Regions from separate parts of the Candidatus Enterococcus mangumiae genome, predicted to be linked through region 1. Evidence: riboswitches for the same ligand, from Rfam matches in the RefSeq annotation. Region 1 holds a riboswitch; each other region holds the start of a gene.
The links. A riboswitch is a leader RNA that binds a small molecule or an ion and turns the genes downstream of it on or off. The one in region 1 is predicted to bind magnesium.

Region 1 (7,672 bases):
CAGGCAACATCAATCAACAAAACGCTTTAGCTGCCTTAGAAGCTCTTCGTACGGATAAAAAGTAGCGGTCAGTTCACGCAAGGTGGACAGCAAGGCAATGATTGCAAATAATTATCATTATTATAACGGCTCACCTTGGATGAACAAAAACATCAACGAATACTTGGCATCAAATGTTTATCATCTGAATTTAAGGTTTTTCATAAACAAACATAACATCTTTTTTGTTTTATCATCTTTGGTGGAGTTTCAATAGTTCTGATTAAACGTAACAGTCCTTGTTATTACAAGGATTTTGTTACGTTTTTTTGGCTCTATAATAAAGTGGACTGATGAATCAATTCTGATTCGTCAGTCCACTTTTTCTTTTTGGGTATTAAAAAACATATCGTTCTCTAGTATGATTAAATCACCACAAAATAAACAACTGAGAGGACGATATGCTCTATGGAAAATTCTATCAAAAAAATGCTCCGATTAACAGATAAATATTTAACCATCCAAGATGTTTCTTACGAAACGTTCCATCAAACCAATACTTTAGTTATTGACGCAGTGTTAGCTCCTCCTACTTCTGCTTGTTTGACTTGTGGCTCTGCCGTGAGAGATTCGAAGGGGAAAACGGTCATTGTCAAAAATGGCAAGAAAATGACCTGCATTCGTTTCGATCAATTCAACCATTTACCGCTAATCATGCGGCTGAAGAAACAACGTTATCACTGTAGAAACTGCCATACCCATTGGACAGCCCAAAGCTATTTTGTTCGGCCAAATCATTCGATTGCCGAGCATGTAAAAATGAAAATCATTGCTTTACTCACCGAAAAGGTCTCCTTATCTTTTATCGCAAAGCATTGCCAGGTGTCTATTCCAACGGTGACGCGTATTTTGAAGTCGTTAAAAACCTATTTACCAAAACAAGCCAAGCGCCACCTGCCCAAAGTATTGATGGTCGATGAATTTCGTTCCCATGTATCCTCAGAAGATAAGATGAGTTTTATTTGTGCCGATGGGGAAACCGGGCAATTAGTTGATATCTTACCCACTCGAAAATTGTCTCGGTTGACCACTTATTTCCAGACATGTGTGAATCCATCTGACGTCGACTATTTAGTTACTGATATGAATGCGGCGTATTTTCAACTAACAAAAAAAGTATTTCCTCATGCCAAACTGGTCATTGATCGTTTTCATGTGGTCAAACACATGAATCAAGCGTTCCAAGATTTTCGTGTCCGTGAAATGAAACGCCTGATTGCTTCGGGCAATCGGACAATGCCAAGGAAATTAAAAAGCCATTGGCGCTTACTCACCAAAAATCGGAAGAATATCAACCACACAGAATATAAAACTTGGCGTAGCTTTCGTGCCCCAAAGTATCCTTACCTGACAGAAGCCATGGTGCTTGACCGTTTATTAAGTGCTTCAACTGCCTTGAAAGTCGCCTATCAAGCGTTCCATGAACTAGCGGATGCCTTTCGTGACAAAGACCACGAGTCATTTTTCACTCTCTTGCATCAGTTACCAGAAACATTAGATAAAGAATTTCGGCTAAAACTACAAAATCTTCTGAGCTATGAAGAAGGGATTCGTCATTCTTTGATTTATCCTTACTCTAATGGGAAAATTGAAGCAAAAAACACCCACATCAAAACACTCAAACGAGTGTCTTATGGCTTTAAATCATTTGAGAACATGCGCATCCGAATCTTTTTGACGAATCAAGTCATTCACGTCAAATAACGAAGAAAATCCGGAGAAGAAGTGTTCACTTCTTCTTCCGGATTTCACTTGATTGCACTCATCAGTCCTTATTGACAAAGAGCCGTTTTTTTGTATATTTCAACCAGAAATTATAGAACAGTTATTATTAAATTTTAAAAATAATTTATATTTAATTAAAAAAAGCTAAAGTTTCATATGGTTATTCGAGCTTTTCTTGTGAATGAATAATCAAACAGGTATACTTTTTTTCAAATAGAATAACTTGTTAGGCGAGACTCCTAAACAAACATAGGCTATTGCGCAGAAACGTCGAAAGACGCCAATGTGTAAAACAGGAATTGTCGGATTAAGGCTCTTCATAAGATAGCTAAGAGAAATCTTTACGTTGTTTAGTGTCAAAACTCACACGATGAGACTGAAAAGCCAATCGTATTTTTCGTTTGGCTTTTTTTATTCAAGATGGGTAAGTGACGTATCTCCGCTGTAACACAAAGGAGAAATATAGGATGGGTGTAAAAGATATTAAAAAATTAGACTTATATTTACTCGTACCATATCTGCTGATCAGTGTGATCGGTCTGCTGATGATCTATAGTGCGAGTACGTTTCGTCTGATGTCATTCGATCAAAGTACGAAACAGCTTTTAGTTCGACAATTGGTATTCGTAGGACTGAGTTGGGGAATGATTTTTTTCATTTATCGAATCAGACCTGCATTCATACTCGATCATCGAATCGTAAAAATAATGATGGGGATCGGTATCGTCGGATTGATGTTGACGAAAGTACCAGGAATCGGTGTCAATATCAGTGGGGCGCAACGGTGGATCTCCATTGCTGGCTTTCAATTCCAACCCGCAGAAATCGTGAATGTCGGTATGATCTTTTATTTAGCTCATTATTTTAGAACATCGAAGCAATCATTGAATGAACTGAAAAAACCATTTTTGATCATCTCTTTATGTACTCTGCTGATTTTATTCCAACCAAAGGTAACTGGTGCAATTTTATTGATTTTATTAGCAGCAATCATGATCACCACGGTGCAATTACCAGTTCGTTATATCTTAGTGTTTTTTGCAGGATTACTCAGTCTTTTTTTGGTTCTCGGAGGAATCATCTACTTGCTAGGAAGCAATGATTTATTACCAAGCCTTTTTGCACACACATATGATCGTTTGACGATTGCATTTAATCCCTTTTTAGATCCATATGGCAAAGGATTCCAGATGAGCCAATCTTATTATGCCATGTATAACGGTGGACTTTTTGGGTTAGGGCTAGGGAATAGTATTACCAAAAAAGGATATTTACCAGTAGCGGAAACGGATTTTATTTTTTCGATTATTTTGGAAGAGTTAGGGCTGATTGTTGGCCTACTGATTTTGGCATTGCTATTTTCAATCATCTTGCGCTTATTTGTTTTAAGCGCCAACGAGCCAAACCAACAAATCGGCTTGATCTATTTGGGAACAGGAATGCTGCTATTGTTACAGACGAGCATCAATATTGCGAGTATCAGTGGCATGATCCCAATGACCGGTATCCCATTACCTTTTATCAGTTATGGGGGATCAAGTTATTTGATTTTATCACTGCTATTAGGAGTGTGCCTGAAACTGTCTTCACGAGGTGCCAGAAATGAAATTTAAATTCAATGAATTCAACTACGCACTATTTTTACCGATTTTTCTTTTTTATCTATTGAGTGTTGCCGTACAATATGGTGCAGCAGTATATGATCAAGTTCCAGTCAGAAGTGTTGTGTTCAAACAAATTGTCTTTTGTCTGATGTCCTTAGCGTTGTTATTGATCATGCAGCGCGTGAAAACAGTTGTTTTTTTAAAATATTCTCCGTATTTTTATGCTTTTTCTCTAGTAGTGATGGCACTTTTGCATCGCTTTTATGACCCGGTGATGTTTCAAATCACAGGAACAAAACGTTGGCTAAGAATCGGTGGTTTCTCCTTTCAGCCTTCCGAGCTAGTAAAGTTGACGTTTATTCTAGTCGTGGTTTATGTGACGTTGATCTATGAACAAAATGTCAAGCACCGGACTGTCAAAACAGATCTGTTTTATGTCGGCAAGATTTTACTCGTTAGTGTGCCGACCTTCTTATTGATGTACATGCAAAAAGATTTTGGAACAAGTTTAGTCTTTGTCATTTGCTTGGGGGCATTATTCATGATCGCTGGGGTCCATTGGAAGATCATGACGACAATGACTGCTGTTCTAGTGATTCTCGGGGCCATTTTGATTGCATTAGTATTTACTGAATACGGCAACCAGATTTTATATCGTCTGAATTTTAAGACTTATCAGTTAGATCGGGTACGGGCATGGGTCGATCCATTTGCATATAGTCAATCAATTGGCTATCAGCAATCACAAAGTTTGCTTTCGATTGGGGCAGGCGGATTTAGTGGACGAGCTTCATCGATCAATCCAGTATACGTACCGGTTCGTGAATCAGATATGATCTTTACGGTAGTTGCTGAGTCATTTGGTTTTTTAGGAAGTGTTTCAGTACTCTTTTTATATTTTTATCTTTTTTATCAAATCATTTATAGCGCAATCGAAACAAACAATAAAGGAAACGTATATCTCGCAGTCGTCTTTGTTTTCGGGTTGCTATTCCAAGTGTTTGAAAACATAGGAGCGGCGATTGGTTTACTTCCACTAACAGGGATTCCTTTACCATTTTTAAGTCAGGGAGGAACTTCCCTTTTGGTCATTGGTTGTGGACTGGGTATTATTTTAGGGTTTAAAAAGTATGATTGAGAAGTAGAAGGGAAGTTATTATGAAACAGATACCAAAAGGAACATTGGTGGTAGCACTTGTATCATTCGTCTTATTGGCGACTTTATCCACACTAGTTATCACAGAAAATACAGCATTCAACCAACTCGATTTAGCGATTTATCAGCGAGATCATTTAATAGAAATCCCTGGATTAACCACTTTTTTCAGCAATTTTGCAAAGCTTGCAACGATTTTACCTACTTTATTTTTCACTGGCTTGCTTGCGATAGTTAGTTGGAGGAAGCAGTACCATAAACTGGCGGTTTGGTCAGTTTCTATGGTTTTAACATTGAGTTTTGTCGGTTATGTTCTGAAACAAGCGATTCATCGGACGCGACCGGATGTGGAACAATTGGTTTCTAGATCGTCTTACTCCTTTCCAAGTGGTCATTCGATTTTGTCGATGACATTATTCTTAGTTTTTTTGATCACGATGTACATTATTTATCGAGAACAAAAGGTAAGTAAATTCGTTTGGGTAGCTGCTCTTTATCCAGTATTGATCGCTTGTTCTAGGATCTATTTGCGCGTACATTATCCAAGTGATATCTTCGCAGGTTTCCTGCTCAGTTTTTTAGTCGTTTTCTTATGCTATAGTTTATTTTTCTCTTTTATCACTAAAAAAACGGTCAGAAAAAAACATCAGCAAAAACGAGTGTTCAGTAGAAAGCAAAAAGGGTTGTTAGCCTTCATGTTGGTTCTTTTTTTCTTGGTAGCCTCTGGCGTCGCCTATGGTGTTCGCTTTTATTATGATGCAAAACAGACGGTGACCTCGATGCAACAGCCATTGAAAAGAGAAACCGTCCAACGTGAAAAAGATACGCCAGTTAGTATTTTAGTTTTAGGTATCGCCAATAATTCCATCCGAAAAACGGATTATCGGGCGAATACGATCATGTTAGTCACTTTGAATAATCAAAAGAAAACAACAACGATCACGAGTATTCCTAGAGACTCGTTTGTTGAGCTTGCAGATATGGACGGGAAGATCGACAAAATCAATCACGCCCATTCATATGGCGGGATCGATAAGATGGTGGATACCGTTGAACGTTACCTCGAAGTACCGATCCATCACTATGTGTCCTTGAATATGGATGGATTAGAAGCCTTGATCGATGCTGTGGGAGGAATCACTGTCAATAATGCGTTTGAATTTACAGCAGAAGATATCCATTATCCGGAAGGTGAGTTGGAATTAAATGGTTGGGAAGGCTTGCAATATGCGAGAATGCGGGCAGAAGATCCAGAGTCGGACTACGGTCGACAAAAAAGGCAAAGAGAAGTGGTCAATATTCTCGTCAATGAGTTTCTATCCGTTAAAAGTCTGTTCAACTATCGTCAACTGTTAGAAGTAGTAGGTGAAAATGGTACGACAGATATGTCCTTAGATCAAATGATCGAAATGATGAATGACTATCATACCGCGTTATCAAATATCACCAATCATCAGTTACAAGGGGAGCAGTATATTGGCGATGGAATCTTAGGAGAAGCAGGGATCTACTATGAAAAGATTCCAGAAGAGGAACGGATGAGAGTGATGCAACTGCTTCATGAACAATTAGAAATAAATGGCCAGAGCCTCTCTTATCAAGAGTAACTCTTGATCAAACCTGTGAAAGAAAAAAAGCAACGGAAATGACCGATTTTTGTCATTTCCGTTGCTTTTTAATTAGAAATCTATTTGTTCACGTTTATCTTTCGTTGATCGGTGTAGCAGCAAATTGTTCGATCAGTGGAACGAGTGTCAATTTCACTTTGTATTTGCGTTCCAACGCTTTTTCGATCGTAAACTCATTGACTGCGGACATAGAGATCTCCGCTAGTTTACGTGTGTCATCTTTGACTGTTTCGTTGATCACGACAGCATCTGCTGTTTTTTCAGCAGAGAATTTTGGATATTCTGCTACTTGTTTGGCAAAGTCATCAAAAGTCAACGCATCTGTCGAAGCGTTTTCGTCACTTGCTTGTCCATCCGTTTTTACTTCTTCACTGACTGGTTGAGAAGCTGTCTCTACTTTATCGACTTCTTTTGATGGTGCTTCTTTTACTGGCGCTTCGTTAGTAACTGGTGTTGCTACGGGTTGAGCAGTTGGTTGATCTTTTTTCATCCGTTGATCATTCCAGTAAGAAACGATCTCAATCAACAAGTTATCACGGAAACGTTCAAAAATCGTTGATTCACCTGAACGAATACGTTTCAAGACAGCTGTAAAATTATCGTCGATCGGGACATTGATACGTGTGTCTTCATTTGCTTGTCCAGCTAAGCCAATTGTTAGGACATGACGGTTTTTGGGATCAAGCATAACTTGCAATGGTAACCCATAACGACGTAAACTTTCTTCTTCCAATGAGCGGAATAATTGTGTGCGAATTCCATCTAAAGAAGGACGGAATTGTTTTAATAATTTCTGTTTTTGTTTTTTCTTCATAAATACTCTCCTTCATTCATACCCTTTCGATTATAAGAAAAAAATGAGCAAATGAAAAGGTTTATCAAGAAAAAACTTTTATTCCTCCTATAGAAAAGAAAAAAGAACCGGGATTTAATGAAAAATCCCAGTTCCAAACGGAGCTGTAAAAAGCATGTTGACTGATTTGACAGCCCGCTAATAGAGTTATTTTTTGGGCAGTAAGACAAAGGTGACTAATTCAGGTGAATAGATGACCTCGTGTCCTTGCCATTGCATCGTCATCAATGAATGATCCAAGCGCTTTTTTATTTCCGCAAGTTTTTCATCTCTTGACCAGTTTCTAGCTGGAAAATGCTGGATTTTTTCTGGTCGGATCAAAAAGATAAAATCTGGATCAAATGTTTGGGTCACAGTTTTTGGTAAACGATTTAAGCGGTCCACGGGGTTCATAAAATATCACTATCCTTTATCTTTAGAATTGTGCAGTATCTGGATCTTTTGCTTTACCAACGACGCCATCTAATTGGTCGATCGTTTTCATTTCTTCTTCTGTCAGTTCAAAATCAAATAATTCAGTATTTTCTTTGATTCTGCTTGGTGTAACAGATTTAGGTAATGGCAAGAAGCCATGTTGTAATGACCAACGCAGTGCTACTTGGGCAATGCTCTTGTTGTGAGTTTCAGCGATTTCTTTCATTTCTGGAACATCGAAGATTTTACCCGT
Region 2 (7,672 bases), 450 kb from region 1:
TATTAAAGCACAAAGATGGGAAATTGACCTTAGATAAAAAAGCAATTGAAGGACTCACTCGCTCGTATTTACACGAAGAAGAGTTCATTCAATCTCCTAAAGTCAAAGTACGATCAACAAAACAGAAAATCAATATTCATGTTAAAGGCGATTTAAAACGTACTTCTTCTCTGATTGGTAAAACAGAAATGTTGATGCAAGAAGTCAGAGATCAAGTTGCCAATGTCCTTGGTTCAGAACAAGAGATCAAAGTAGCTGTCAATTACAGTAGTTATCAAGAAGAAAAAGATCAAGAGGACAACCAGCATTCACGTGTAGAATAGGAGGGCAAACAAATGAAAGAATTCTTTTCACTCTATAAGCTCCCTATTATCTTTGGGGGTCTTGGGTTACTGTTAGCCGTTTTATGGTTGACAGTTGGATTTTTCAAAACTCTTTTAATACTGATCATGACTGCCATTGGGGTAGGGATTGGTTTTTATTTAAAAGAAACAAGATTGTTAGATGAATATTTTAAATCATAGGAGGAATTTATCATGGAAAACAAAGATTTCAAAAACGTAAACACTACTACAGGTACAAACCCGGTTGCTGATACTTCAGCTAAAGGTGAATTGACTTATGAAGACAAAGTGATTCAAAAAATCATTGGTTATGCATTGAAAGATGTCGATGGTTTATTGACTCTTGATGGTGGATTCTTCTCAAACATCGCTGAAAAACTTGTGAATACAGATAACGTAACAGCAGGAATCAACGCTGAAGTAGGTAAAAAACAAGTCGCAGTTGATTTAGATGTTGTTGTTGAATACGGTAAAGATATCGAAAATATCTATGACCAAATCAAAGAATTGATCAGCACAGAAGTGAACGAAATGACTCATCTTGATGTGATCGAAGTAAACGTTAATGTTGTTGATATCAAAACACAAGCAGAATACGAAAAAGATCAAGAAACAGTTCAAGATAAAGTAACAGATGCTGCAAAATCAACTGGTCAATTTGCTTCAAAACAAACAGATAAAGCAAAATCAGCTGTTGGTAAAGGTGCGCAAAAAGTAAAAGAAAACAATGAACCACGCGTACAATAAACTTAATTTTTTAGAATTTTTAGGAGGTAATTAATATGGGATTTATTTGGTCATTAATCGTTGGTGGTATTATCGGAGCAATTGCAGGAGCAATTACTAATAAAGGTTCTTCAATGGGAATCATTGCAAACGTGATTGCAGGTCTAGTTGGATCAGCTATTGGTCAAGCACTATTAGGTACATGGGGTCCAGTGATCGGTGGTATGGCGATCGTACCATCACTTATCGGAGCAATCATTTTAGTATTGATCGTTTCATTCTTTGCTCGTAAGCTGTAAGCTAAGTGCGTTCAAAGTAACATCTTTAAGTGAGAAATAAACAAATACCGTAAATCAACCTCAAAGAGTAGTTTATCAACTAACTCTTTGAGGTTGATTTATTTTATACATAGGCTTGAGGATACTTTTTAATATTATCAGTTTAAAATCATCATCTTAAATATAGGTAGTTTATAAATTAATTATGTAAACTTTATGTTTGTACCAACTACATCCTGGTTTATTCTGATCGATAACTAGATGTAATAAATGAAAGGGAACATCTTGCTGAAGTGTCTATTACACTTAGAAAGATGTTCTCTTAACCTACATATTTAAACCTACTTCGTTAACTGTGAGAGTAGTTGAGTGTAGCCCAATTCGCGTGCGTAATCTTCGGCGGTTTTCCCTTGATTGTCACGTAATGTTTTATCTGCACCATGATTCAACAATTCTTGAACGATTTGTTGGTAGATCTCAGAACCATCGCGTAAAGCGACTGCTTCGATCAACGCAGTATAGCCATAATTGTTTTGATGATCGATATCTACGCGAGCATCGGTCAAGAGAAGTTTTACATTCTCCAAATGACCTTTTTCGGCTGCTGGAATCAAAGCATTGCCACCAAAACGATTGACGATCTCTTGATTTGGTTCACGGTGTTCCAACATGTAGGCGAGAATCTCTGTTTTGCCTTGTGCACCAGCATAGAGGTAAGGGCTATCTTGGATCTCGTCTTGAATATCGATCGAAGCACCATGATCGATCAATAGCTTTGCAATGTCGACAAAATTATGATGTGTTGCAATCAACAACGGAGTTTCTCCTTTTTCATTTTGTTCATCGATTGAATAATCGGTTTGTAAAATCTCTTCCACTTGCTTTCGATCATTTCCTTCAACAGCGGTTAATAAACTTCCAGATGGGTAATTCACAAGCGATTCCTCCGTTTCTTCGATTACATGATTTGTTTGCTCAGTGGTCGTTTCCTCAGTAGTTGATTCCTCAATCATAGAGGTAGAGGTGGCCTTTTCCTGTTGCTCAGGATTAGGCATCTCCTGTGGATCTTCACAACCACTAAGCAAAAATAATGAAATAGTAAAGGGTAAGATCAGCCAAACTTTCATAAATAAAACCCCCTTTATATCATCATATGATGAAGCAATAGATACCGCAAATGAATAAACTTATAATAGACGAAAAGTTGTTAGACTACTTTGCAGACAATGAATGGAAAAATTTGTTTATCGTTTTTTTACATAGTTAAGAAATAACAAAAATTAATCATTTTTAGTTTATATAATTTATGGATATAACAACCGGGGATAAAAATACAATGTGGATGTAACGAGATGAAATTAATTTTTATAAAGCATAAAATATTATGAATGCAGCGTTTTGTACGGTATTTTAACATTTTTTTCAATTGATGATTATTACCGCGTTTTCGGTAATAATTGGTTCGATTTAATCTTTTTTATCTGATATTCTTAATTCAAGATAACAAAAGGAAAGAAATGAAATATCAAAAATATTTTGTAAATCGTTATCTATATTAATCGTTTATTACGGAGGGAATTATGAAGAAACAAATTTTAGGAACAATTTTATGCTCAAGTATTTTATTTGGAGCAAGCTTGGTAATCGGTGGAAATGAAGCATCCGCACATGGCTACGTGCAATCACCGATCAGCCGTGGGTATCAAGGTCATTTAGACAGAAATACAAACTGGAATGCAGCATTCCAAAAATATGGAGCTGTTATCAACGAGCCTCAATCTTTAGAAGCGCCAAAAGGGTTTCCAGCAGCAGGTCCTGCAGATGGACAAATCGCTTCAGCTGGTGGCTCATTAGGAGACTTCAATCTTGATCAACAAAACTCTACGATGTGGACAAAACAATCGATTTCTCAAGGAGCGAACGTATTTACATGGCGCTTTACTGCTTCACATGCGACATCAAAATGGCATTATTATATGACGAAAGCAGATTGGAATCCAAATGATAAACTAGACCGTGATGATTTTGAATTGATTGGTACGATCAACCACAATGGAACAACTGGATCAACAAATCCAAGTCATTCAATCAATATCCCAAGTGATCGCCTAGGTTACCATGTTGTATTAGCAGTTTGGGACGTAGCAGATACAGTAAATGCGTTTTATAATGTGATCGACTTGAACGTTACAGGCGATTCAACGATTCCAGTGAAGCCAGAAGCACCTCAAAATGTTCGTGTTCAAAACGTGACTTCATCAACAGTAAACTTAACATGGAACGGACAAGCAAATGCAGCTTCTTACAATGTTTATCGTGATGGTAAACTAGTTGGTACATCTGTTGATCCTGAATTTTCTGATAAAGATTTAACAGCAGAAACAACTTATACATATGAAATCGAAGCAGTTAGCCAAACAGGTATCAAATCAGATAAAACAGCAATCTCAGTAACAACTACAGCAATCAGTGCAGAAGAAAAACCAACTGCCCCTAAAAACTTACACTCAATGGGCGAAACATCTTCAAGTGTTTCATTGATGTGGGGAGCTTCAACACACACTCAAGGTATCAAACAGTATGACATTTACCGTAACGGCCAGTTAGTTGGTTCAACTTCAGAAACTTCATATATGGATGAAAATCTAATAGCAAATACAACTTATTCATACGTAGTACGTGCAATCAGTACAAATGGCGAAGTTTCATATGCAAGTAATACATTGAATGTTACAACAAAACAAGGCGAAATCATTGAAGGCGTTCGCGAATGGAAATTAGGTTCAATGTCTTCACCAGAACTTTATACTGCGAACGAAGAAGTAAGCTACAAAGGAAGAGTATATACAACATTAGTTACGCATTTTAACTATGGCGATGATACTTGGGCACCTGACCAAGCACCAACATTATTCCGTTTGAAATAATCAATTTGACACTCAGTGCATTTAATTGCACTGGGTGTTTTTGTGTCATAAGACTTAGGAATAAGAACGTTTAGTTGACAATGAATAAGATTGTCCGATACCATGACTATCATTAGGATGGATCATTCAACAAGAAAGTAGGAAAGCAAATGTTCAAACGAGTTCCTTCAGAGTTAACTGAAAGAGAAAACTATAAACTATTGATCGGTTCAGTAATTCCTCGACCGGTGGCTGTAGTAGCGACACGGTCGATCCAAGGAGTGACGAATATTGCGCCATTTAGTTACTTTAATATCGTCAGTTCCAATCCACCGATACTTTCCTTAGCCATTCAGCGAAAGAACGGAGAGTGGAAAGACACTGCTAGACATCTGATGCAAACGAAGGAAGCCGTGATCCATATTTTAGATGAGAATATTCTGGTAGATGCGAATCAAACAGCCGCTAGCTTATCCAGTGAGGAAAGTGAGTTGACGTTGACTTCGTTCACGATTTCCGAATTAGATACGATCGATGTTCCAAGGATCAATGAAGCTAGTATTGCCTTTGAGACCACACTTTATCAACACGTCCCGATCATGAAAGACCAAGAAATTACGGCTGATTTATTTTTATTACAGATAGCTGCTTATCAATTGAGTGAAACTGTCTATGATGAACAAACGGGCTATATCGATCCTACCAATTTACAGCCGATCAGTCGCTTAGCTGGAAATGACTATGGAAAACTTGGCGAGATCGTTTCGATGCTGCGCCCAAAATAATCACACGATGGAATGACTCTATTTCTAAAGATCAGTGGAAGTTAATTACTTATCATCTGTCCTTAAACTTTATTAAGTAAAGATTAATTTAGTTATTTTATTTTAGTTTTTATTGATTATCGATTCAAAGAGGAATAAGATGAGTTTTGTAAAAATCAAATAAGTACTAACCTTGTTAGGTGAGGCTCCTATACAAACATAGGCTATTGCCCAGAAACGTCGAAAGACGCCAATGGGTCAAACAGGAATTGTCGGATTAAGGCTTTTTCCAATAGCTAAGAATGCGTTCTTTACGTTGTATAGTGCTAAAACTCGGACGATGAGATGATGCCAGGTCAGAAATCTTGTTCGAAAAGGTTTCTGACCTTTTCTTAGTTTTCGCTTCTTTTTATGCTCGCTTCGCCTAACTTGTGTCTGGACGAGAAAGGGGAGTAATGGAACGAACTTTTTTTGATTTTATGAGAGAAATACACAAAAAAGGATCGACGAGTTGCAGCTCAATCGACCCAAAAGACATGAAAGAGAATACACTCTTTACTTGACTCATCATAAGGGACAATGTTCTATGTTGCAAGTAGAAGAGTTTGAAAGGAAGAGTCATTTAACATGAAACCATTTCAAAAAATCATCTTAAGTATCTTGCTCGTTCTTGCGATGGTCATCGGCTTTTTTTCTTTTGAATTTATCCAAGGTTTTTCATCAGTTAAGCAATCCGACACAGTGGACAAAGTCGATGCAAAAGATGTTCCGACGATCATCAATGTCGCATTGATTGGTTCTGATGCTCGATCAAAAGAAGAAAACGGGCGTTCAGATTCGTTGATGGTCGCTCAATATGATCAAAAGACAAAGCAAGCAAAATTGATTTCTATTATGAGGGATTCTTATGTACCTATACCGGGATATGGCATGAATAAAATCAATGCAGCCTATTCCTACGGTGGTATTGACTTATTGGACAAAACATTACAAGAGAATTTCAAGTTAGAAACGCCTTATTATGCCAGCATTACATTCCAAGATTTTATTGATTGTGTCGATGAATTATTTCCAGATGGCGTAACCATCGATGCGGAAAAAGATCTTGATTTAGATGGTGTAGATATCAAAAAGGGAGAACAAACAATGGACGGCAACACCTTACTTCAGTATGCGCGCTTTCGTGAAGACGAAGAAGGGGATTTTGGTCGCATCCGCAGACAGCAACAAGTCGTTGAAGCGGTAGCCAGTCAACTGAAAGATGTTACATCGATCATTAAACTACCAAAGGCAATCGGAAAACTTTTAGGCAGTATCCAGACAAATCTACCCGAAAGTGTCTTATTAGATTGTGGTTTGGATTTTCTAAACAATGACAAAAAAATCGATACGTTGTCAGTGCCAGTGGACAAAAGTTGGGATTTCAACGATAATACACCGGCAGGTAGCGTGTTAGAAATCGACTTAGCCAAAAATAAGCAAGCGATCAGTGAATTTTTGAATAAATAAGCCTTTGTTAAATCAGTGGTTATGAAGGAAATATTATTATCCAGAAATAAGTCGGAGACTCGGAAAATCAGAGATGATTCCGAATCTCCGGCTTATTTTGATAGGGTAGGGTGAACAGTGCGTACTTTTTTCGTTAAAAATTCATTAATATCATGACAGGAATCGTTAAGAATCATTTAGTTCATAACGCTACTTTTCCTGTCATATGTTAGAATATCTTTGATTCGAACTTTTTAATAAAGAGAGGTATTCAAACATGAAAAGGAGTGACAGACAAAAGAAAAAATCGACCGGTATCTATATTGGAGCGGGAATTGTCGTCTTGCTTGCAGCTGCTGGTGGTGGCTTCTTTTATTATCAACATGTCCAAGAACAACAAGCGGTAAAAGCTGGTGAGAAAACCATTGAAGGATTTATCGATTCACTGAACGATGAAAACTATGAAGAAGCGGTGAAATCACTTAAAGTTCAGGGGAATAATGATCTCACTGAACAAGATGTCTTAGAAAAATATCAAAATATCTATGGTGCAGCAGAAATCAGAGGCATCAAACTTTCAGATCTATCCGTGACAAAAAAAGAGAATGATACGTATGAATTTACGTATAAAGCAAAAATGAACACGACGCTGGGAGAGCTGAAAGACTTAGCTTATGAAGGTACATTGACAAAAGATGGCGACCAAACCAAAATCAACTGGCAACCGAATTTGATTTTCCCACAAATGGAAGGTCAAGATAAAGTCAGTTTGAGTACCGAAGTAGCGACGCGTGGTGAAATCTTAGACCGTAATAAACAACCTTTAGCTACTACTGGAAAATTGAAGCAATTAGGTGTTGTACCTGCAAAATTAGGTGAGGGTGAAGAAAAAACAAAAAATATCAAAGCAATCGCTGAAGGCTTTGATTTGACCGAAGACAGTATTGAACAGGCGATCTCTCAAGGATGGGTCCAACCGGATTACTTTGTGCCTTTAAAAATCATTGAAGGAGAAACACCAGAACTTCCAAGCGGAGCGACGATCCAAGAGGTTGACGGCCGTTATTATCCTCTAGGCGAAGCTGCTGCTCAGCTGATCGGTTACGTGGGCGATATTACAGCAGAAGACATCGAGAAGAATCCTGAGTTGAGCAGTACAGGAAAAA
Region 3 (7,672 bases), 150 kb from region 1:
ATTGCGTAACTGACAAAGTTGACAACTGTCGCTAATCCACCAAAAAATAGATAGATAAAAACTTCCCAATATCCTTTACTTTCTAAATAGCTTTTAAACTGAACATAAACCTTCATTTTCCTACCTACCTTACATATCATTCTTTCCTATCATACTCTATCTGCTGATAATTTTCATCTTTGGGAAACAATGAATGATAGAAATTTAACCTTATCTATCGTGAGAGATTGTTTTAGAACTCTTGTAATTCATAGCATACTCCGCTAGAATTGCTAGTGATGACAATTCTAGAGAAGGAGTAATTATGACAACAAAACAATTAATCGTTAGCTCTTTTGCTCGATTCACAGAGCTTAAAAATGCTAAAAATGTATCATTTGGTAAATCATTAGTTTACCTCTTATGCCTAAGTATACTGATGGCATTACCTATTTCATACCAAATTTTTCAAGTACTAGACACGATCAAATCAGATGGGCAAAAAATTGCGTCTGAAATACCAGATTTTACGATCCATGATGGACAAATCGATTCCACAACAAATGAAGGGTTCATTTATCAAACAGATTCGATCATCTTTACCTTTGACCCAGAAGGAAAACGCACTCCCGAAGATATCTCTTCTGATTTGATAGGGAATTTCCTAAGTGTCGGCCTTTTAAAAGATAAATTAGTGTTAGCTTTACCAAATTCTGGCACGACCTCAGCATTACTGAACAATAATCAATTTGAACTCGAATATACGAATAGCGCATTAAAAAATCTGACCGGAGACAGTTTACGTAGTACATTAAGTGAAGCAACGATCCCTTTTTGGATCAAAGCACTAGTGTTTTTGATCTCCATCTATCCTAGCTTTTTAAATTTGATCATCACTCTACTTATGGCAAACTTTGCAGCGTATGTTTATGCAAGATTGCGTTTAGCTAAAGTAACCTTTCTTGATTGTCTAAAAACGATGATCTACGCGATTTCATTACCAACGGTTATCGCAACAGTACTAATGATCTTTTTACCGGCTTTTGATACAACAGCCTTTATTGCATTTGCCGGCATATTCATTTTTGCTCAAGCAGTCAAAGGTTGGCCAAAAATGCAATTACCAAAACAATAAAAAAATCGCTGGAAGAGAAGCTCTTCCAGCGATTTTTTTAGTACCCTTCATTCAAGTCGATTTCATTTACTTCCAACTCTTTGTTCTCAATATAAGATTGTAGGTTTTTCAGAAAAATATCCATGAACTTTGTTTGGAAATGCGGTGTCTGACCTGCAATGTGAGAGGTGATCAAGACATCTTCTCTTTCCCATAGTGGGCTGTCTTCAGCAAGTGGTTCTTCCTCAAATACATCTAAAGCTGCAAAAGCTAATTCTCCATGCTCTAACGCTGTGATCAAATCAGCCGTTTTTACAGAAGGACCACGACCTACATTGATGAACACCGCCTCTTCGTCAAACGCTTCAAATACTTTTGCATCAAATAAACCTTTTGTTTGATCTGTCAAAGGCAAAATATTCACCACGATCGTTGCTTTCGGCAAGATTTCTTTTAAGCGATCAAGTGGGTATGTCTCTTTGAAGCCCTCCACTGGGTGTCCAGAAGTATTGATTCCGATACATTCCAAACCAAAGACACTTGCATGTTGTGCTAATTTTTTCCCAATATGACCAGTGCCGATAATCAGTAGTTTCTGGTCTTCTAATGCTTGGTAATGGATCGCTGAACCTAGCCATTCTTTTTTGAGCTGCGCTCTTTGGGCCTGGAACAAACCACGAGAATAACCTAAAATAATGCCCATCACATGCTCACTGATCGATTCTACATGGATACCGCTAGCATTAGAAAGTAAGATCTCTTTATCCGCGAATTCATTCAACGGAAGATTATCTACCCCAGCAGAAATCGATTGGACCCATTTTAAGTGATCAGAAGCGAATACTTCTTCTTGGTACTCTCGATTCCAACCGATACTAACCTCTATCTCAGAAAGTTCGTCGGATGCTACTTCTGTTTGAAATGAATAGTCCGGTGCTATTTCTTTCATTTTTTCGATAAATTCTTCCCGAAACGGACGTACTGAATAAATAATTTTTTTTGTCATCACACCCCATCCTCTCTAGTTATCAGTCTAGCTTAAACCGACAAAAGAATGAAGCAGGATGCACTTCGTCGCTTGAACGACTTTTTCCTATAATCAAATTGGACGATACGGACTTGAGCCTATGTTGATTGCAAAAAAAGCCTAACTACTCCGAAAGCATTTGAAAAATGCCTTTTGATTAGTTAGACTTATCTTTTTTAAGACTGAACGTTTCTTCACACCTTAGATATCTGTTGTTTCTTGGAAATGATACGTTGGTTCATCTAATTGCGGATCATAATCAACAATCAGATCATATCCTTTGAAAAACCAATCATCGGCTTCATCAATAAAGAATAATAGACCATCGATCGTTTCTTTTTTGATTGGACGTTCCGGTGACTCAACAGACATACCGATTGAAAATCCCTCATGCACATCTGTTTTTCCGTATACTTTCCCAAAAAAACGGATGCCGTAATTTTCAGGTAGATCTACTTCACTTTGAAACCATTTTTTTGCTTTGTCCGTTACTGTTAATTGCATGTGATGATCCCCTTTTTATTGATTCATTTTATCATCGAGTATATCTACATCTTCTGTTTCTCCGATAACTAGTAAGTTGTCATTTTCTCGCACATATTCATCTGCGGCTGGTGAAACAACAACGGAACCGTCGAAGCGACGGATCGCAACTACAGTCAAATCAAAACGCTGTCTGAAATTTAATTCGGCTAACGTTTTGTTGAAAAACTTCGGATTTGATACGCGAATCTCCGCAAGAGAAAAGCGATCTGATAACTCTAGATAATCCAAGATATTTTTGGAAACGAGATTGTGGGCGATCCGTATTCCCATATCTCTTTCTGGATGAACGACTCGATCTGCCCCGATTTTTTCAAGCACTCGGGCATGGTACTCATTTTGTGCTTTGGCTAAGATATTCGGCACACCCATTTCTTTGACCATCAAAGTCACTAAAATACTTGCTTGGATATCTTCGCCAATTGCAATGATCACATGATCAAAATTTCTGATCCCTAAAGAACGTAAGGTCATTTCATCCTGTGCATTCGCAACAACTGCGTGTGTTGCGATATTCATATATTCATTCACTCGGTCTTCACTGCTGTCGATGGCTAATACTTCTTGACCAGCTTCGACAAGTGTACGACAGATACTGCCGCCAAAACGACCAAGCCCTACGATTGCAAAATTCTGTTTCACTTTTTCCCTCCTTTTTCCATTACGCTTCAAGTATAGCAAAGCCACTCTAAAAACAAAAGTACTCCAGCTTTGCCTCGATCAGAAAAGAATGATTTCAATTTATTCCTAGTTGAGAAGATGACTATTTATGAATCAAAGGGTCTAATTTCTTTATGCTCTAAAAAGTACGGACAATCACCAGTTGATTTTTTACAACAAGTATCCTAAGAATACATTGACTGAAACAAAATAAATGAACAATCCAGCAATGTCTTTGATCGATGTGATGATCGGTGCAGAACCAGCTGCTTGATCAATATTCAATTTCAGCAAAATGAATGGGATCAAGAAGCCAAGTGCAGCAGCTAAGGTCATTGCAAAGACCAGTGAGATGCCCACAGCTACACCTAATAATGGAATCCCTTGCCATACGGAAGCAACGATTCCAGAGACGATTCCTACGACGACCCCTAAACTTAAACCAATGCCTGTTTCTTTTAAAAAGTGCTTAACAAATGTATTGAGATCGATGTGACCTAAAGATAATCCACGAACAAAAACCGTTGAGGACTGAGTCCCAACATTTCCTCCCATATCCATGATCAAAGGAATAAAAATAGCAACAGCTGCAACTGACTCTAACGTTTGCTCAAACTCATCGATGACTAGACCTGCTAGCATCCCTGCAACCAATGTGATGGCTAAGAAAGGCAAACGAACTTTCCAGATTTGCCATAAGCTACCATTGATCAGCACGGTACTACGGTCGGCTTCTACAGAGGCGACATCTGCTAAACCCGCTGCATTGAAGATATCCTCCGTTGTTTCTTGTTCTAAGACATCGATGGCGTCATCTACTGTCACGATACCGACTAGCCGTTTCTCTTTATCGACGACCGGAATAGCAATCAGATCCAACTCTTGCAGTAAATGGGCAGTTTCTTCTTGGTCTGTATCTGTAGTTACATAAGCAACATGCTTGATCATGATTTCTTCAATAAGCTGATCCCCTTCTGCAATGACTAGATCTTTTAGTGAAAGAACACCTTCAATTTTTTTCGCCATATCTGTCACATACAAAATATAGATTGTTTCCATTTCTTTCGCTAATCTTCTGATTTTATGCAGTGCTTCTTCTACGGTCATTTCTTTTTTGATCGAGATGAACTCAGTCGTCATGATCCGTCCGGCTGTCTCCTGTTCATAGCCCATCAATAGATTCGTTGTTGTGCGCTCTTCCTCAGAAAGCTCTGCCAATAATTTTTTAGTTACACTTGCTGGTAATTCGTAAAACAATCTTACCCGATCATCCGGAGCCATCTCATTGACAAAATCGATGACGCCCTCATCTGTAAAAGAACGAAGTAAATGTTGTTGGACAGCTGGCTCAAATGTTTCGAAGATTTCGAGCGCTTTTTCTTTTGACAATAACCGAAAGACAATTACTTGTTTATTTGAAGGTAATGTCACAAATAATTGGATCAATTCTACTTTCTCGATCGTTGCTAAATACTCTTTCAACTCTTCCAGTTTTTTCTGCTCAAGATAATTAAGAATCGTCAATTGTGTTTCCTGGTTGGCTGTATCATTCAATGTTCTCATATCGCATTCTCCTTTGTTACATCGTTTTTTCGATATAAACTTGTTGGATAGATGGATTCGTCTGGGAAAACATAGAATACATAAAAAGACGGCCTCCAAAAGAAGCCGTCTCATAAGATCCCATCATTGTGGTTCTAGTGTTTACCTGAACGAACTTCTCGTCTGAGCTTTAGCACTAAAAGACGTAATTCTGGAATATCATCCAGATAGCTACGTTAAGCACGCCTTAAGCCGACGTTGCCTGTTATACCCTGTGGCGTCTCTCGACGTTTAAGGGCAGTAGCCTGTGTTCTTTTAGGAGCCTCACCTAACAAGTTTTTATAATTAAACCCTACAGGTAAAATTGGTTTTTGTCAATAAGAGGATTAGCATTTGATAAAATAATCTCAAATATAGCTAATCAATTTCCCAGAAAGTAAAGTTCCGCTGATTTCATCTATACTTTTACTTTACTAATCCGTGTTTGAACGCATAAATTGCCGCTTGCGTGCGATCTTCTACTTCTAACTTGGCCAAGATATTAGATACATGTGTCTTGACCGTTTTTAAAGTAATAAACAATTCATCGGCAATTTCCTGATTGCTTTTTCCTTCAGAGATCAACATAAGAATCTCATTTTCACGATTGGTTAAATCATCATGCAAGATCGGCTCATTGCGTCGACTCATTTTTTCCATCATTTTAGTAGTTACTTCAGGTTCAAGTACACGTTCCCCTCTTTGGGTCGCGCGAATCGCATCAGCGATCTCATGCGCTGTGGATGTTTTGAGTAAATAACCTGTGGCACCAGCTTCAATGGCTGGATATACTTTTTCATCATCGATAAAACTTGTAACGATGATGATTTTTGCTTCTGGCCAATCTTTTAAAATCGCTTTGGTCGATTCGATCCCATCCATTTCTTCCATCACTAAATCCATCAAGATCACATCTGGGCGAAGTGCCATCGCTTTTTCATAGCCTTGTCGTCCATCTTCAGCTTCCCCGATCACTTCGATATCTCCTTGGATCGACAAATAGGAAGAAACGCCTAAGCGTACCATCTCATGATCATCGACTAGCAATACCTTTATCATTTTTCCGCCTCCTTCATCAAAGGAACTTTGATTTCTACGCTTGTCCCTTGTCCTTTAAAACTAATGATTTTTACTGTTCCACCAATACCCGCTACACGTTCTCGAATATTATTTAGACCATAGCTACCGGTTTTTGTTTCATTCATGTTAAAGCCCGTACCGTCATCGATCACTCGCAATAAAAGATTGTTATCGATCTTATGCAGATAGACTTCTAGCTCATTTGCTTTCGCATGTCGTAATGTATTGGAAAGTAGTTCTTGCACGATCCGGAAAAGATGATCTTCGATGGAAACAGATAACGAAATATCTTCAACATCCCATTTCAATGCAATCTGGATCTTGTTTTGTAATTCTTTCAATAGTTGTTCGATTCCTTGCTTCAAACTCTTTTCTTCAAGATTGACTGGACGCAAGTGAAGAAGCAACGCACGCATCTCTGACTGTGAAGCATTGATGATATCCGCTACCATCCTTAATTGTTTACGAAACATTTCTGGCGTATCACTTTTTTCAGCCTGTTCTGTCAACGCAGACATCATCATCATGGCTGCAAATAATTGCTGGGAAACCGAATCATGTAATTCACGAGCTAAACGATGTCTTTCTAATTCTAAGATTTCTTCTTTCGTTTGTCCATCCACATACTGAGGACGACTCGTCAATATTTGGAGCTCACTTGAAACCTCGATCATTTTTTCTTTGATCTTAGTGATTTCTTTTTCAATTTCTTTGACATATATATCGTCCGATGCGCTCGGCAATGAATCGTTTAACACTTTTGCCTCATAATTACCAGAAGAGAGTGCTCGCAATTGTTCTTCGATTTTACCATACCGTGCTTTTTGTAAAATAGAAACGATCAAAAAAACAATCAAACCGACACCTGAAGAAATCGCTAATAAGTGAAATATCAATGGGACGTATAAAATTCTAGCACTTAACAAAGTACGCCAAAAATGAGTTTGATTGCTTGCGTAAAAATAAGTAAAAAACGAAAATAAAATGACGATAAATGAGGCAATCGAAGCATAAATAGCTAACATCGGTCGAGAGAGTTTCTCTATCATGCTCGAATCACCTCAATATCCCCAAGTAGTGTGTTCGTAATGATCTTCAAACGACGTGGATTTTCATCGTAATCGTTGCTATAGATTTTGATCGACTCATTCTTCAATGAGAATTGTTCTTCTTCAAATTGGACGTTTCCTACTAACGTTGCGTGTTCTAAACTGATCGCAATCCCTAGAGGAACCAAAATACGCGTTCTGCCAATGCCTTTTCTAACAATAACGATGTTATCATCTTTAGGTAATAAGGTATTTCCTAAATCGATGATCGTATCACCTGAAATAAGAGAGATATTGATATCATCCCATTCATACACATCATTGCCGATCCGTTGGTTACCAAATAATTGTTGTTTTTTTCGTTCATTATTGTGAGATTTTAATTGCTCTGTTTGGACCATCACGATTTGCTTTTTTCGCCAAAAAGCATTTTTCGTTAGATCGATGCCTGAAATCTCCACACCTTTAAGACCAATGAACAAGACAGCAAAGACTGCCATTACCCATAGCGCTGGACTGTTGATCAAACTGAAGAAAATAACTAATCCACCTAGTACAAATTGAAAATTTTGAAAACCAGATCTCGGTGATTTTCGCAATGCAAGATAGATATTAAAAATACCAAATAAAACTAATAGT
Region 4 (7,672 bases), 1.1 Mb from region 1:
ATTATTTTTAATCTTCTTTCACGCTTCGGATAATATAATATCCTTTATCTTTGATCACGATTTCTGCGTTACCAAATGTTTCCTGCATTTTCTTTTGCGCGCTAGGTGCGCCTTGTTTTTTCTGAATGACGATCGTTAAAGTACCACCTGTACGCAAACGGGCATAGGCACCAGTCAGGATTTCATGTACGACTTTTTTGCCTGCACGGATCGGCGGATTGCTGACGATTGCAGCATAGTCTGTTTCTGCCACCTCATCATAAATGTTTGACTGGTAGATCGCTACATTTTTGATTTGATTGCGCTTCGCATTTCCTTGTGCTAAGTCCACCGCTCGAGCATTGATGTCTACCATCTCCACAAAACGTTCACTCGCATATGCAAGAGAAAGCCCGATTGGACCATAGCCACAACCAACATCCAAAATTTTGCCTTCAGGTAACTGCGTCCATTCAAAGGCATCAATCAATACGCGTGAGCCATAGTCGACTGTTTCACGTGAAAACACGCCCGAGTCTGTTACGAACTGAAAGTTTTTTCCTCTTAACTCAAATGACCATTCATCAAACTCATGAGCAGTCTCTGGGTGTTCGGAATAATAATGATTCGTCATAGTTTCCATCCTTCTCATCTATTAGATGTTCATAGTCTATCGTGTTCCTTGAGAAGGTGCAAGCGAAATTGTGTTTCTTCGAGGGTGTGACAGAAGTGTCCAGCTTCGAGAAATAAGCCAGGAAACCCGAAAATTGTTCTTCAAATTTTTGGGTTTCCTGGCTTATTTCCGAAGGAGTTGCTTCTGGAACACCTTTTCTTCGGTTTTCTTTTATAAATAAAACCATTTAATCGCGATACGGAAGAAAAAACTTTTCTTAGCTGCTCACTCTTCTCCTTTTTCGGTATTTGCGTAATCTGTTTCGTGAAAGTAGAGAAAATATCAATAGAAGTCCCATAAACCCTACTATTATCGTTTTTAAGAAGACAAATATCTCCATGATATCTCTATTCATGAAACGCGCATGATTGACTATTACTTCCACTGCCCTTTATGATATGGATGAAAAAATAATCATATTAGGTGAGGTTACTCTGAAGAACATAGGTTATCGCTCGGAAATGTCGAGAGACAGTAACGAGTAAAGCAGGGATTGTCGGATTAAGGCTTTTCCAAGATAACTAGAACTTGTTTCTTACGTCTCAGAAAGCCAAAGCTCAATTAACGTGATTACAATTGCGCCTTACAATTGCAAATTACACTATCCAATGTTTATTTGAGTACGCCGCCCTTTATGTATTAAGGAGGCTTTTTTATGTTGTCAGTAAACCTCACGCCACCAAAAAATCAGTAGAAAACCGCTTTAAGTAAGCGTGTCTTATTCCACATTCTTTTGCTTTCCTAGGTGTGTTGATTCCCTTTCCTAGTTGAGATTCACTTCATCCATTGCAACCTATCAATCACTAGCCTTCGATCAAGAGTCTATAAATCATTGACTCGCATAAAAATCAACTAGCAACCGATAAAACTGTCATGTTTCATTTCCTATTAAAAGTAATAGTGATTCGTTTCACATTTATTAAGGAATGTTTAATCTCTATGCGCCCTGCTATATAACCCTTGTTTTTTAAAAAGGCGCATGAGAAATTTAGGGGGAGAATAAAATGTTAAAGGAGGCATAGGTGTATGTCGATCGAAAAATTAGAGTATTTCTATATGATTGCCCGTTTCAATAGTCTTTCACAAGCTTCAAAAGAGCTCCATGTCAGTATTTCCTCATTAAGTAGTTCGTTAAAAAGTTTAGAACAAGAAATCGGGACTGAACTATTCGAACGTCATGGCAAAAAAATCAAGTTGAGTAGCCATGGGAAATCGATTCTTCCTTCCGTAGAATTGATTTTGTCGGAAGCGAAGAAATTGAATATCTCATTAAATGAATCAGTGGACTATCCTTCTTTGCGTGTTGGCACAAGTGATGCATCGTTTATCTTTGAAGCAGACAAGTATCCAACTCATCATCAAAGCTTTACGATCGACTACCGCTATGTTCCTTCATTGGACTTATTGAATAAACTAAGCCAGAAAGAAATCGATTTTGCGATTACTTCTGCCACCTTAGATCACCCGAAATTTGTTCAAACAAGGTTGGCAACTTTAGAACTCAAAGTAGCAGTCAGTGAATATTTACTAAAACCAGATGGTGCATTGTCCACGGAGATACTTGAAGAATTACCTTTTATCTTTTTACTCGATCATGTCGAACATCAAGTGATCACAAAAAAAGTAGCACAACAGCTGACGAGCGAACCAAAATATATCGTTTGTCCAGATAGCTTAGGGGCAATGAAGATGATCACAGAAGGCAAAGGAATGTTATTAGTCAATCCCTTTGCACAAGAACTCTTAACCATTGAACCCGTTTGTTTTGTCTCTTTACCAACATTTCCGACCATTCATTTTTATCTTTATAAAAATAGTGAATCAAAAAACTTTTACTTCTATCCAGAAGTTGAAAAAGAAATCCAAGCAATCTTTACTCAAAAATGTCACAAAACTTTAGAAAGAACCTCGATAGAGAATCACCCCTCTTACTTGTCAAAACGATAAGCCTTACTGTCAAACTAAGACAAGGAACCAAAGATCAAAAATAAATGCAGGCAAGAAGCCAACACAGAAATATTTAACTTCATAAAATAAGTAAACATCCACGAAATCTACCCTTCAAAATTTTGTGGATGTTTCTTTTTTATTTACTGAAATCCCATCTATGCCCTCCCCGCCTTTCTGTTATGAAAAAAAACGAAATACTTATTCTTCCATCCTTTGATTTGAGAAAAACCAATGAGTTTCTCGCCTAAGTGGTAGGGTTTGATGCTCTTTTATGTTAAAATAGGTCCATTGATGGGAGAATCCAGGAGGCTATGTATGAATGATCCAATGAATTATTACCGTGTGGCAAGAGAAGAGTGGCGCGAATTTTACCGAAATGGTCAAGCTCCATTGACACAAGATGAACTAAATAGTATAAAAAGTTTGAACGACCGTATTTCCATGCAAGATGTTCGCGACATCTATGTACCACTTGCACACTTGATCTTTCTTCATATGAAAGAGTTTGAATCCCTCTCTCTGAGCAAAGGGTTATTCCTACACAAGTACGTCCAAGTTCCACCGTTTATCATTGGGATTGCCGGAAGTGTCGCAGTTGGTAAAAGTACGACTGCACGCTTGTTACAAATGATCTTATCTCGGACATTCAAACGAAGAAATGTCCAGTTGATCACCACCGACGGCTTCTTGTATCCGAATAAAGTCTTAAAAGAACGTGGCATCATGGATCGGAAAGGATTTCCAGAAAGCTATGACATGGAAATGCTGATCGACTTTCTTAACCAAGTAAAATCTGGTCAAGAAACAACAAAAGTACCGGTCTATTCCCACGATGTTTATGATATTATTCCCGATGAATATGAACTGATCCAACAACCGGACATTTTGATCGTCGAAGGAATCAATACGCTCCAACTGCCAGCCAATCAACAAATTTACGTCAGTGATTTTTTTGATTTCTCTGTTTATGTGGATGCAGATTCTGAATTGATCGAAAAATGGTATTTGGATCGCTTTGGTGCGTTACTTGATACAGCTTTTCAACATCCACAAAACTATTACTATCAATTTGCCATTGGCAATCGTGAAGATGCATTCAAAATGGCAAGAGATGTATGGAAAAATGTGAATTTGAAGAATTTAAACGAATATATCTTGCCTACTCGTGGAAGAGCCGATATAATTCTCCATAAAACTGAAAATCATATCATCGATTCGATTTTCATGCGAAAATATTAGCATTTTAAAATAGTTCAACTATTTTGAGATAAATTTTAAAGGGATAGGGGTAATAAATGTGACGAACGTTGCCGATATGACAAACGTTGAAAAAATCATCGTACTAGATTACGGTAGTCAATATAATCAATTGATTACACGACGCATCCGTGATTTAGGTGTTTTTTCTGAATTATTGAGCCACCGCATTACAGCTGAAGAAGTGAAAGCCATGAATCCGAAAGGGATCATCCTTTCTGGAGGTCCAAACAGTGTCTATGACGAAAATGCTTTTGGCATTGATCCTGAAATCTTCAATTTAGGGATTCCAGTGTTAGGGATTTGTTATGGTATGCAATTGATCACGTACAAACTTGGTGGTTCTGTTGAGCCAGCGAAAAACCGTGAATACGGAAAAGCATTACTTGAAGTAACAGCAGATGATGCGGCGCTATTCAGCCAAACACCAAAACAACAAACCGTTTGGATGAGCCATGGAGATCTAGTGACGAAAGTACCAGAAGGTTTTGAAACTGTTGCTACAAGTAACGACTGCCCGATCGCATCGATCCAAAACAAAGAACGTAACTTCTACGGTATCCAATTCCACGCAGAAGTTCGTCATTCAGAATACGGAATCGAATTATTACGTCATTTTGCTTTTGACATTTGTCAGTGTGAAGGAAATTGGACAATGAACAATTTCATCGACATGCAAATCGAAAAAATCCGTGAACAAGTCGGCGATAAAAAAGTCCTACTTGGTTTATCTGGCGGAGTGGATTCAAGTGTCGTTGGTGTCCTTTTACAAAAAGCAATCGGTGATCAATTAACATCGATTTTCGTTGACCACGGTCTATTGCGTAAAGGTGAAGCAGATCAAGTCATGGAAAGCTTAGGCGGAAAATTCGGCTTGAACATTATCAAAGTAGACGCAAGAGAGCGTTTCTTAGATAAACTTGCAGGTGTCTCTGATCCTGAACAAAAACGTAAAATTATCGGTAATGAGTTTGTCTACTTGTTTGACGACGAAGCAACAAAACTTGCTGGCGAAGAAGGCGTATCTTTCTTAGCACAAGGAACACTTTACACAGACGTAATCGAAAGTGGAACAGAAACTGCCCAAACGATCAAATCACACCACAACGTAGGTGGCTTGCCTGAGGATATGCAATTTGAATTGATCGAACCATTGAATACACTATTCAAAGACGAAGTCCGTGAATTAGGTACACAGCTTGGTATGCCTGATTCAATCGTTTGGCGTCAACCTTTCCCTGGACCAGGTCTTGGTATCCGTGTCTTAGGTGAAATCACTGAAGAAAAACTTGAGATCGTCCGTGAATCAGATATGATCTTACGTGAAGAAATCGCCGCTGCCGGTCTTGACCGTGACATCTGGCAATACTTCACTGTCTTACCAGGCATCCGTTCTGTGGGTGTAATGGGCGATGGACGTACGTATGACTACACAGTCGGCATCCGTGCAGTCACTTCGATCGACGGCATGACAGCTGACTTTGCGCGTATCCCATGGGATGTACTACAAAAAATCTCTGTACGTATCGTCAATGAAGTCGCACACGTGAACCGTATCGTGTACGATATTACCTCTAAACCACCAGCAACTGTGGAGTGGGAATAGGATAATCAAAGAAACCGTGAAACCTTTGTTAATGAAGGGATTCACGGTTTTATTTGTTATTGCAAACAATAACCTTTGTACATAGAGAATTGACTATTTAATGATTGATAGTACATAATAAACTGTAAAGAATTTCCGTAAAAGCTGAAGCATATGACATCACTAATTTTGTTTAGTCTCAATATATAGATATAGAGCATAGTACTAATTTACATAAAAGTATTCAACATCAAAAATCACCTCGTGAAAGTATCAAGAAATTATATAATGAAATAAGCTACATAATTATGGCTTCATATCAGAGCAAATATTTTTTTGATAATAAATGAAAAATATCAAACAAAATTATTATTATTAAAAATTATAAAACTATATTAGATTAATAAAATTCTGAATGGGAGATACTATGGCTAAAAGATCGAATATTAAAACTCCAATTGATGATATTGTGTCGTATTGGGTAACAAAAGTTTATGAGGGAGATTTAAGCGTAGATTTTAGTGAGGCTCATGAACGATGCTGGAGATGTGGATATCAAAAAAAATTGGAACGATGTCATATTATCCCACATTCTCTAGGTGGGAAAGACATTCCTTCTAACTACGTATTATTATGTAAAAGATGCCACATTGATAATCCTAATGTTTCTGATCCAGAAATAATGTGGGATTGGTTAAAAGCTTATAAAGCTGATTTTTATGATACGTTTTGGGCATTTCAAGGTATGATTGAGTATAAAAAAATCTATGGGATTTCTTTCCAACAAGAATTAATTAACAGAAATATTGAGGATAGAATTGTTGCTGACATATTCAAGGATCAGTTTAAAAATGCAAGTATCCATTTTGGAAATCCTGAATTTAACGTTGCGACTATCGCAGGTATACTAAAAATGTTTTTAAAAGAATACGATAGACAAATATCTACACCTACACAACGATAGTTAAATATTCTAAAAATAAGTATTTCCCCCTATTATAAACCTTTGTTTAATCAACTTCTATCCTTACAATACTAAAACTAGTACGAAGTGAATAGAATGAAATAAACACACTTAATTAATTAAACTTTTTGATGGTGATTAAACCGAAAAAACACATAGAATCAAAAATCCCCTGCCAAGTTTACTCTTAGCAGGGTTTAACTTTCCCATTAGCTGACTTATTTGATTAAATTTGTCCAAACTTAAACATCGGCTTACAAAACACTATTTTTTATGTAGCTACACAAACTCAATTACACAATATCTAAGTGAAAATTACTTTACCTCTATCTTCATTAAAGAATATTTGTACTGCATTTGCTTTAGTTGATCCAAACTTTGAGCCAAACTAACCATAGAAAAGAAAGGAAGTATTTCAAAAATTTCTTTTTCTCTCTTATCAACAATCGCATAAACCACCTCATAGTCTTGGTTCTGAGCATTCGCTTTTAAAAAAGTCTTTCCTAGTTTTTCTTTTACTTGTTTATTTATATGGTTTCTGAACTCTGAATCGCTACTTAATAATTGAGCAGACACAGTACCCTGAGAAAAAAGATGACTCAATTTAGATGAAGAATCACTCTTCTTAACATGAATAAATTTTTTATCTCTAGTAAGAATGTCGCAAGGTTCTATTTGGCTATAAGAATAACCTGGAACGCGATAATTTTTACTATCTAAGAGCTCATAATCATCACTTGAATCACATATTCTTTTGTTGTAATCATCTTCCCTTTCTCCTACATTTAATTCCGATAGCTGGATAGAGCAAATTGGGCAAGCAGATATTTTTTCTTTTATTTCTTCATAAAAATTTTTATCTACTGTAAACCAATTCCCATTACAAAGTAAATATTTCTTTTCTTCAAAAACTAGTTCATAGATAATGCCGTCGTATACCTTAGAAATAACAATCTCCTCATCTGTAATAGTTCGAGCCATAATTCTATCTCTTTTAATCTTGGAAAGTATATTTATATCTGGTTTTGTTTTAATAAATTCTATATATTTCTCATAGTCAAGTGTCATATCTAAATTTTCAAGATTAATCTTTCCGATTCCTTTGAAAAATAGACCTGCGATATTTTCCCAATCCATTATACGATTGGGACCAATTGTAATCCTATTACTTTGATTCAAGATACTATAAACTAATTCACTGTCCAATTTACTTATAGTTTTTTTATCCTTTTCTTTTTTAACATTATCTAACCATGCAAAGCCA

Region 2: it holds a riboswitch for magnesium, as region 1 does, so the genes downstream of both, DOK79_RS13385 (LCP family protein) here and DOK79_RS11350 (FtsW/RodA/SpoVE family cell cycle protein) in region 1, are expected to answer to the same signal.
Region 3: it holds a riboswitch for magnesium, as region 1 does, so the genes downstream of both, mgtE (magnesium transporter) here and DOK79_RS11350 (FtsW/RodA/SpoVE family cell cycle protein) in region 1, are expected to answer to the same signal.
Region 4: it holds a riboswitch for magnesium, as region 1 does, so the genes downstream of both, DOK79_RS06290 (LysR family transcriptional regulator) here and DOK79_RS11350 (FtsW/RodA/SpoVE family cell cycle protein) in region 1, are expected to answer to the same signal.

Annotation. Positions count from the first base shown of each region.
Region 1 is NZ_CP147250.1:2,373,459-2,381,130, forward strand. Features, by position in the region: gene DOK79_RS11340 (hydroxymethylglutaryl-CoA reductase, degradative) at 1-65, shown strand, start outside; gene DOK79_RS11345 (ISL3 family transposase) at 448-1,743, shown strand; M-box (ykoK) riboswitch at 1,980-2,147, shown strand; gene DOK79_RS11350 (FtsW/RodA/SpoVE family cell cycle protein) at 2,232-3,377, shown strand; gene DOK79_RS11355 (FtsW/RodA/SpoVE family cell cycle protein) at 3,367-4,506, shown strand; gene DOK79_RS11360 (phosphatase PAP2/LCP family protein) at 4,527-6,131, shown strand; partial or broken gene DOK79_RS15525 (hypothetical protein) at 6,226-6,483, opposite strand; partial or broken gene DOK79_RS15530 (hypothetical protein) at 6,592-6,966, opposite strand; gene DOK79_RS11370 (hypothetical protein) at 7,153-7,398, opposite strand; gene DOK79_RS11375 (aldo/keto reductase) at 7,421-7,672, opposite strand, start outside.
Region 2 is NZ_CP147250.1:2,822,257-2,829,928, reverse strand. Features, by position in the region: gene amaP (alkaline shock response membrane anchor protein AmaP) at 1-323, shown strand, start outside; gene DOK79_RS13415 (DUF2273 domain-containing protein) at 336-524, shown strand; gene DOK79_RS13410 (Asp23/Gls24 family envelope stress response protein) at 537-1,091, shown strand; gene DOK79_RS13405 (GlsB/YeaQ/YmgE family stress response membrane protein) at 1,127-1,369, shown strand; gene DOK79_RS13400 (ankyrin repeat domain-containing protein) at 1,690-2,475, opposite strand; gene DOK79_RS13395 (lytic polysaccharide monooxygenase) at 2,929-4,275, shown strand; gene DOK79_RS13390 (flavin reductase family protein) at 4,425-5,039, shown strand; M-box (ykoK) riboswitch at 5,204-5,370, shown strand; gene DOK79_RS13385 (LCP family protein) at 5,646-6,527, shown strand; gene DOK79_RS13380 (penicillin-binding transpeptidase domain-containing protein) at 6,784-7,672, shown strand, end outside.
Region 3 is NZ_CP147250.1:2,223,608-2,231,279, reverse strand. Features, by position in the region: gene DOK79_RS10655 (GtrA family protein) at 1-116, opposite strand, end outside; gene DOK79_RS10650 (DUF1189 domain-containing protein) at 305-1,114, shown strand; gene DOK79_RS10645 (phosphoglycerate dehydrogenase) at 1,152-2,099, opposite strand; gene DOK79_RS10640 (HesB/YadR/YfhF family protein) at 2,322-2,624, opposite strand; gene DOK79_RS10635 (NAD-binding protein) at 2,640-3,305, opposite strand; gene mgtE (magnesium transporter) at 3,495-4,886, opposite strand; M-box (ykoK) riboswitch at 5,034-5,208, opposite strand; gene DOK79_RS10625 (response regulator transcription factor) at 5,331-5,963, opposite strand; gene liaS (two-component system sensor histidine kinase LiaS) at 5,960-7,033, opposite strand; gene liaF (cell wall-active antibiotics response protein LiaF) at 7,030-7,672, opposite strand, start outside.
Region 4 is NZ_CP147250.1:1,297,134-1,304,805, reverse strand. Features, by position in the region: gene DOK79_RS06295 (class I SAM-dependent methyltransferase) at 8-613, opposite strand; M-box (ykoK) riboswitch at 1,061-1,228, shown strand; gene DOK79_RS06290 (LysR family transcriptional regulator) at 1,679-2,599, shown strand; gene coaA (type I pantothenate kinase) at 2,918-3,841, shown strand; gene guaA (glutamine-hydrolyzing GMP synthase) at 3,900-5,465, shown strand; gene DOK79_RS06275 (HNH endonuclease) at 5,872-6,408, shown strand; gene DOK79_RS06270 (TIGR04141 family sporadically distributed protein) at 6,724-7,672, opposite strand, start outside.